2 linked regions of the Phreatobacter stygius genome follow. The protein of the gene in region 2 interacts with the protein of the main gene of each other region in a pairwise test. Links are inferred from orthologs where the notes say so. Each region holds a gene or a part of one and is shown on either strand. Other genes may lie near its edges.

Region 1 (3,802 bases), 1.5 Mb from region 2 along the record:
GATGATCACCCCCGGCCGCTTCTTCGCGACAAAATTGGCGACCACACGCGCCTGCTCGTAAGTGTCGAGATAGTGCACGTCCTCGGCGACCATACGGGAGCCACGCTGGACGAATGGCACGACGGCGAAATTGCGCTGGGGCATGGCCTGCTCCCGTGAGACATCTCCCGCCACTATAGGCACGAACCATGCCCGCTGAGATCGGGCATCTCCCCATCGTGTCATTCCCTATGCGCTGGCAGTGGACGGTTTGCGCCGCATGGCAGCGCATCGCTTTCCTTGCGCAATCGACCGCAGCCATCCGGCCTCGAAGGAGGGCTTGCGCCCTCCCCCTCACAGCACGTGACGGGCTTTCCACTCGCGCATCGCCCTGGCGTCGCGCGGAGTGATGTCCGGGAAGGCCGGATCAGCGGTCGTGGGATCGAAATATTTCCAGCTGCGCGCGCATTTGACGCCCGAAGCCTTAGCCGAGACCACAGCGACGCCCTTCACCTCGTCGAGCCGGAACGCATCGGCCGGCCCTTCACCGGCGACGACGGTCGCCCCCGAGGTGATGGCGACTTCGGCCATGTCCGTGCCGGCAACCGCTGCGGCGAGATCGGCATCGGCAATGTGGACGATCGGGGCAGCCTCGAGCGACGACCCGAGCCGCTTGGCCGCACGCTCGACCTCCAGCGCGCCGGTGACGACACGGCGGACCTTGCGGATCTTGTCCCATTTGGCGTCGAGCGCCGGATCGAGCCAGGCCGCATCGGCCGTATAGAACGGCGCGAGATGGACGCTGCCGTTGCGGCCATAACGATCCCACCAGGCCTCTTCCGCGGTAAACGAGAGCACCGGCGCAAGCCAGGTCGCAACCGCCTTGAACACCTCTTCGATCACCGCCAGCGCGGCCTTCCGGCCCTGCGACGACAGCGGATCGCAATAGAGCGTGTCCTTGCGGACATCGAAATAGAAGGCCGACAGATCGACCGTCATGAAATGGGTCAGAAGGGCGAAGACCTTCTTGTAGTCATAGGTCCGATAGGCCTCGTGGATGACAGGCGACAGCTCGGCCAGCCGATGCAGCATCAGCCGTTCGAGCTCCGGCACATCGGTCTCGGGCAGCGTCGCGCCGTCGTGATGCTTCAGCGCGCCGAGCATCCAGCGGATGGTGTTGCGCAGCTTCCGATAGGTATCGGAGGTGGTCTGCAGGATTTCCTTGCCGATGCGCAGGTCGTCGGAATAGTCGGAGGCCGCCACCCACAGCCTGAGGATGTCGGCGCCCGACTGCTTGATGACGTCCTGCGGCGCGACAGTGTTGCCGATCGACTTCGACATTTTGCGGCCGTCGCCGTCGAGCACGAAACCGTGGGTCAGCACCACGTCAAAGGGCGCCCGGCCGCGGGTGCCGCAGCTTTCCAGCAACGAGGAATGGAACCAGCCGCGATGCTGGTCCGAGCCCTCGAGGTACATCACCGTGTCGGCGCCGCCATCGACCTTGCGCTTCAGGCCGGCGAAATTTGGAAAAGCCTGCGGATCCTCCAGCGTGAAAGCATGGGTCGAGCCGGAATCGAACCAGACATCGAGCACGTCATTGACCTTGTCCCAGTCCTTCGGGTCGTATTCCGAACCGAGGAAACGCGCGCCGTCGTCGGAAGCGAACCAGGCATCGGCGCCTTCCTGCGTGAAAGCCTCGCGAATGCGGTGGTCGACCGCCTCGTCCCTCAGGATCTCGTTGGTCTCCTTGTTGACGAAGACCGCGATCGGCACGCCCCAGGCGCGCTGGCGCGACACCACCCAGTCCGGGCGGTTCTCGATCATGCCGGTGATGCGGTTCTCGCCCGAGGCCGGTACCCATTCGGTCTCGCGGATCGCCTTCAGCGCCCGCTCGCGCAGCGTCGTGCCGTCGTCATAAGGCTTGTCCATCGCAATGAACCATTGCGGCGTATTGCGGAAGATGACCGGCTTCTTGGAGCGCCAGGAATGCGGATAGGTGTGCTTCAGCCGGCCGCGCGCGACCAGCCTGCCGGCGGCCGCCAGGGCCTCGATGACCGCGCCATTGGCGTCGCCCTTGTCACCCTTGTCGGTGATCACCTGGCGGCCGGTGAAGCTCGGCGCCTCCTTGGTGAAACGGCCGTCACCATCAACCGTATAAGGGATCGCCGTGTCGATGCCGCGGGCCGCGAGCTCGCGGCCATTGGCCATCCAGATGTCAAAGTCCTCGCGGCCATGGCCGGGGGCGGTGTGGACGAAGCCGGTGCCGGCGTCGTCGGTGACATGGTCGCCCTCGAGCATCGGTACGTCGAAGTCATAACCGTTGCCGCGCAGCGGATGAGCCGTCGTATAGCCGGCCAATTCGGCCGCGCCGACATCGCGAAGCCGCTCGAAGCCTTCGACCTTGGCGGCCTTGAGCAGGTCGCCGGCGAGCTTGTCGGCAAGCACATATTGGGCGCCGACCTTGGCCCAATTGGTCTCGGCCGCGGCCGTCACGCGATAGAGCCCGTAGCTGATCCGCTTGGAATAGGAGATCGCCCGGTTGCCGGGGATGGTCCACGGCGTGGTGGTCCAGATGACGATCGAGAAATCCTGGCCCAGCACCGGGAAGGCGGCAAAGATCGTATCGCTCTGGTAGTCGTGATATTCGACCTCGGCCTCGGCCAGCGCGGTCTTCTCGACCACCGACCACATGACCGGCTTGGAGCCGCGATAAAGCTGGCCGTTGGCCGCGAACTTCATGAGCTCGGCGGCGATCTGCGCTTCCGCCGCGAAGCTCATGGTCAGATAAGGCCTGTCCCAGTCGCCGACCACGCCGAGCCGCTTGAACTCCTCGCGCTGAACGTCGAGCCAATGGCTGGCGAAAGCACGGCACTCCCTGCGGAATTCGACGATCGGCACGTCGTCCTTGTTCAGCCCCTTGGCGCGGTACTGCTCTTCGATCTTCCACTCGATCGGCAGGCCGTGGCAGTCCCAGCCCGGCACATAGTCCGAGTCGAAGCCAGCCATCTGCTGCGATTTGGTGACGATGTCTTTCAGGATCTTGTTGAGCGCGTGGCCGATGTGCAAATGGCCGTTCGCATAGGGCGGGCCGTCATGCAGCACAAATTTGGCACGGCCCCTCGCCTCGCGGCGCAACCGGTCATAAAGGCCCGTGGCCGCCCAGCTCTTGAGGATTTCCGGTTCCTTTTCCGGCAGGCCGGCGCGCATCGGAAACGCCGTTTCCGGCAGGAGCAGGGTCTTCGAATAGTCAAAAGGTTCGGACATCGGTCTCGACCGGATCAGGCGGCGATATTGGCCGCGACAGGAAGGGCGTTGTTTAAGAACCCGGACCTCCGGGCGCGCGTCACCGCGGCCTCAGGAGGCCGGGCCGGTAATTCGCGAAGCGGCGGGCACCGCAAGACGGCTGAACAAGCGCATGCGTTCTCTTAAGGGCAAGACCGGCCGATAGGCAAGGGAGAGATGGCGTTGGCTGCCGTTCTTCGCGCGCTTTGCTCAGGCCGGCACGCTCAGGATCGACAACTCCCTGACGAAACTTTCGATCTCGTCGCGGCCCAGGCGCCGGCCGGACAGCGCCAGGCCGAGATAGGTGGAATAGAAGATCAAGGCACGCCAATGCGCGATATCCGCCTTGAAACCCAGGTCGACCAGCAGCGTCTCGATATAGCCGACGCGATCCCGGTCGACCGCGTCGAGTGTCTGGCGCACGAGCGGCGTGGCCGTGCCCCAGGCCCTGACCGCCACTTCGAGCGAGGTATCGCCGGCGAAGGCCCGGCGCAGCAGCACGGCGAGCCGATCCTCGCGCGCGACCGAGCGCTCGATGTCG
Region 2 (3,178 bases):
CGCCGCCGTCGACGGCGGCAGCCCAGGCCTCGAAATTCTCGATCACCGTATCGGTCGCGGCAAACTGGCGAACCAGCCGCGGCTCGCCGGTCGCGGTCGCAACCGTCATGATCGTGGGCTTGCCCTGATCGACATTGCCTTCGCTGACGATCTCGACCCAGCCCGCATCGCCATAAACAGTCACGCGCCCATAAAAGGGCGTCGCGGAGAGACAGGTCAGCGACCCCCTGGCGCCGTTGATGAAGCTGAACCGTGCCGAGACGAAATCCTCCGCCGGCGGCGCAAAGACCAGCGACGCGGTTTCGGCCTGGACTTCGTTCACCGGGCCGGCCAGCCGGACGAACAGATCGGTCACGTGAATGCCGACCGCGGTCATCATGGCGGCCGGCGCATCCTGGGCCTTGAGCCGCCAGTTCGCAGCATCGAGCTTTCGGAACAGATCATGGCTGACATTGGCGTCGAGATGCAAAAGGCGGCCGAGCTTGCCGGCTTCGACCATGGCGACGAGCGCGCGGAACGCCGGCTCGTAACGGCGCTCGTGGCCCACGCCCAGCACCAGGCCCTTGGCCGCGCAGGCGCCGGCGATCCGCCGGGCACCTTCGGCCGACATGGCGACCGGCTTTTCGCAGAACACCTGCTTGCCGGCTGCGATCGCCGCCAGGACCTGTTCTTCATGCAAGGCATGGGGCGTGGCGATCACCACCCCATCGATCACGGGATCGCGCAACATCCGGTCGAATTCCGGCTCCAGCCGGATGCCATGCGCGGCGAGAAATTCGGCTGTCCCGCCAGGGGCCGCGGGGTCGACACCGCAGACGACCGTCAGCCTGGTGCTCGGCGCCAGCGCGGCAATGATCTGCTTGCCCCACCAGCCGAGGCCGACGATCGCGAGTTTCATCGGGCTCATCCTTGCCGGCGCAGGAAGGCGACAATGGTCACCGCGCTCCAGATTCCGGCGGCATGGAACGGGTCGGCCCGGTTGAACGTCTCGACCGTCGCGCGATCGGCTGCCTCGACCAGGAAGAACGATCCCTTGGCGGTGACGCCGTCGTCCTCGACCAGCGGCCCGGACATGACGATCCTGACGCCATGATCCGCGGTGTCGGCGAGGAAGGCCTTGTGCGCGTCGTAATGGGCAAGCCGGGTCGGCAGCGCACCCGGCTTGTCGAGCGCGTGGATGGTGAACAGCATGGCGGCCTCGTCGTTGATGAAAAGCGGGCCGCGGCGAGCCTGCCACGGCCCGGGATCGCCTCAGGACCGTCCTGGCGTCACGACGCTGTCCCAGGCCGGGCAGGTCATTTGATCCGGCGCGATATCGAGGCTCTGGTAGTTGGTATTGTCGACCACGCGGGCCGGGAACACGATCTCGCGGGGCACCGGCAAGCCGCGCAGATTGCGGATCGCCGCCATCATGCCGAAACAGCCATGGAGGAAGGCGCTGTAGTCGCCGCTGGCCAACATCTTGCCGGCCTTGATGGCGTCGATGGCTTCCTTGGTGCCGTTGATGCCAACCACCAGCGACTGGCGTTTGGCGGCCTCCAGCGCTTCGATCGCGCCGGTCGCCATGGCGTCATTGGCGGCGAAAATCCCCTCGATCCTGGGATGGGCCTGGATCAGGTTCTCCATCACCTGAAGCGCCGCGAGCCTTTGAAAGCTCGCGGCTTGTGTCGCCACCACCTTGATATTGGGGAATTCCTTCAGGGCGTCGGTGAAGCCGCGCATGCGCTCGGTCGAGACCAGGGTGCCCTTGATGCCCTCGAGCGCCACGACATTGCCCTGGCCGCCCATCTTCTGGAACAGGTAGCGCGCCGTCGTCAGCGCAAGATCGTAATCGGCCGCGCCGACGAAGGCGACGAAATTGCCGCGCTCGGCCCGGTCGGTCATGTTGACGGCGGGTATGCCGGCTTCGTTGAGCCGGCGAATGGCCGGGGTCAACGCCTTGAAGTCGACGGGCGTGAAGACCACGGCATTCGGACGGCGCACGGTGACGTCCTCGATCTGGCTGATCTGCTCGGGAATGCTGTCGGGGCGGGTTGGAATATAATGGGTGACGGTTGCGCCCATCTGGCGCGCGGCATTGTCGGCGCCGAGCCTGACCACCTGGAAAAAGGGATTGGTCTGGTTCTTGGTGAAGACCGCGATCCGCTCGCCGTCGGCCCTTGCCACGCTGGCAAGGGCAAGGGTCGCCATGGTCGCCGTAATGATCAGTCGCATCGGACGTTCCTCCTTGATGGCTCTCGTTGCGAGAGCTCGTGATGTGGGGCGATCGAGCGCCCTTCTCAGCTTTGCCTTTGGCTTGTCAGCCTATCGACGAGCACCGCCAGAATGACGATCGCGCCCGCCACGAACGGCTGCCAGTTCGAATGGACCGACAGCAGGTTCATTCCATTGATCACCAGGGTCAGGATCAGCGCGCCGACAAAGGTGCCGGACACCGTGCCGAGGCCGCCGAACAGCGAGGTGCCGCCGATCAGCACCGCGGTGATCGCCGGCAAGGTCATGGCCTCGCCAATATCGCCTTCGGCCGAATTGACCCGGGCGAGCAGGACCAACGCGGCGAGGCCGGCCATAGCGCCGCTCAAGGTATAGGTGAGGATCTGGCGCGACCGGATCGGGATCCCCGAGAGGCGGGCGGCCTCCGGATTGGCGCCCATGGCATAGACCTCCTGGCCCCAGCGCGTACGGCTGAGGAACAGCCCGCCGACGCCCAGGAACAGGAACATCAGATAGACCGGCACCGGCACGCCGAAGAGGTGGCCGGAGCCGAGGAAACGGAAGCTGGCCGGAAAGCCGTGGACGCTTTCGCCGGCCATCACCCGATAGGTGATGCCGAGCAGCACCCAAAGCATGCCGTAGGTGGCGATGAAGGGCGGGATGCGCATGACCGCGACCAAAAGGCCGTTGGCAAAGCCGACCAGGGTTCCGATCGCAATGCCCGCGGCCAGGGTCAGGGCGAGCGATCCGGTCGCCTGCAGGACCAGGGCGGAGACGCAGGCGCTCAAGCCGAGATTGGCTCCAACAGACAGATCGATGCCGCCGCCGATCAGCACCAGCGTCAGTCCGGATGCGACCAGGAACAACAGCGCCGTCTGCCGGAGCACGTTGAGGATATTCATCTCGGTCAGGAAGTTCGGCGTCGCGACCGTCAGGCAGGCGCAAAGCAGCAGCACGGTGGCAA

What was found.
Region 1: the proteins of E8M01_RS14545 (region 2) and ileS interact in binary tests that used the Escherichia coli proteins (3 or more experiments, as listed by UniProt). The link is inferred for Phreatobacter stygius from one-to-one orthologs.

What each region holds. Positions count from the first base shown.
Region 1 is NZ_CP039690.1:4,636,994-4,640,795, reverse strand. What follows is about bases 134-3,622. They hold ileS (isoleucine--tRNA ligase), read right to left. Parts: upstream 3,244-3,622; coding sequence 334-3,243; downstream 134-333. Other genes in these bases: E8M01_RS21785 (TetR/AcrR family transcriptional regulator), read right to left, coding at 3,472-3,622; E8M01_RS21795 (hypothetical protein), read right to left, coding at 134-144. Also shown: more of E8M01_RS21795, read right to left, coding at 1-133; more of E8M01_RS21785, read right to left, coding at 3,623-3,802. UniProt on the Escherichia coli protein: Catalyzes the attachment of isoleucine to tRNA(Ile). As IleRS can inadvertently accommodate and process structurally similar amino acids such as valine, to avoid such errors it has two additional distinct tRNA(Ile)-dependent editing activities.
Region 2 is NZ_CP039690.1:3,122,859-3,126,036, reverse strand. Bases 234-3,098 are described here. They hold E8M01_RS14545 (sugar ABC transporter substrate-binding protein), read right to left. Parts: upstream 2,215-3,098; coding sequence 1,252-2,214; downstream 234-1,251. Other genes in these bases: E8M01_RS14540 (ABC transporter permease), read right to left, coding at 2,280-3,098; E8M01_RS14550 (YciI family protein), read right to left, coding at 904-1,191; E8M01_RS14555 (Gfo/Idh/MocA family protein), read right to left, coding at 234-898. Also shown: more of E8M01_RS14555, read right to left, coding at 1-233; more of E8M01_RS14540, read right to left, coding at 3,099-3,178. UniProt on the Escherichia coli protein: Part of the ABC transporter complex RbsABC involved in ribose import. Binds ribose. Also serves as the primary chemoreceptor for chemotaxis.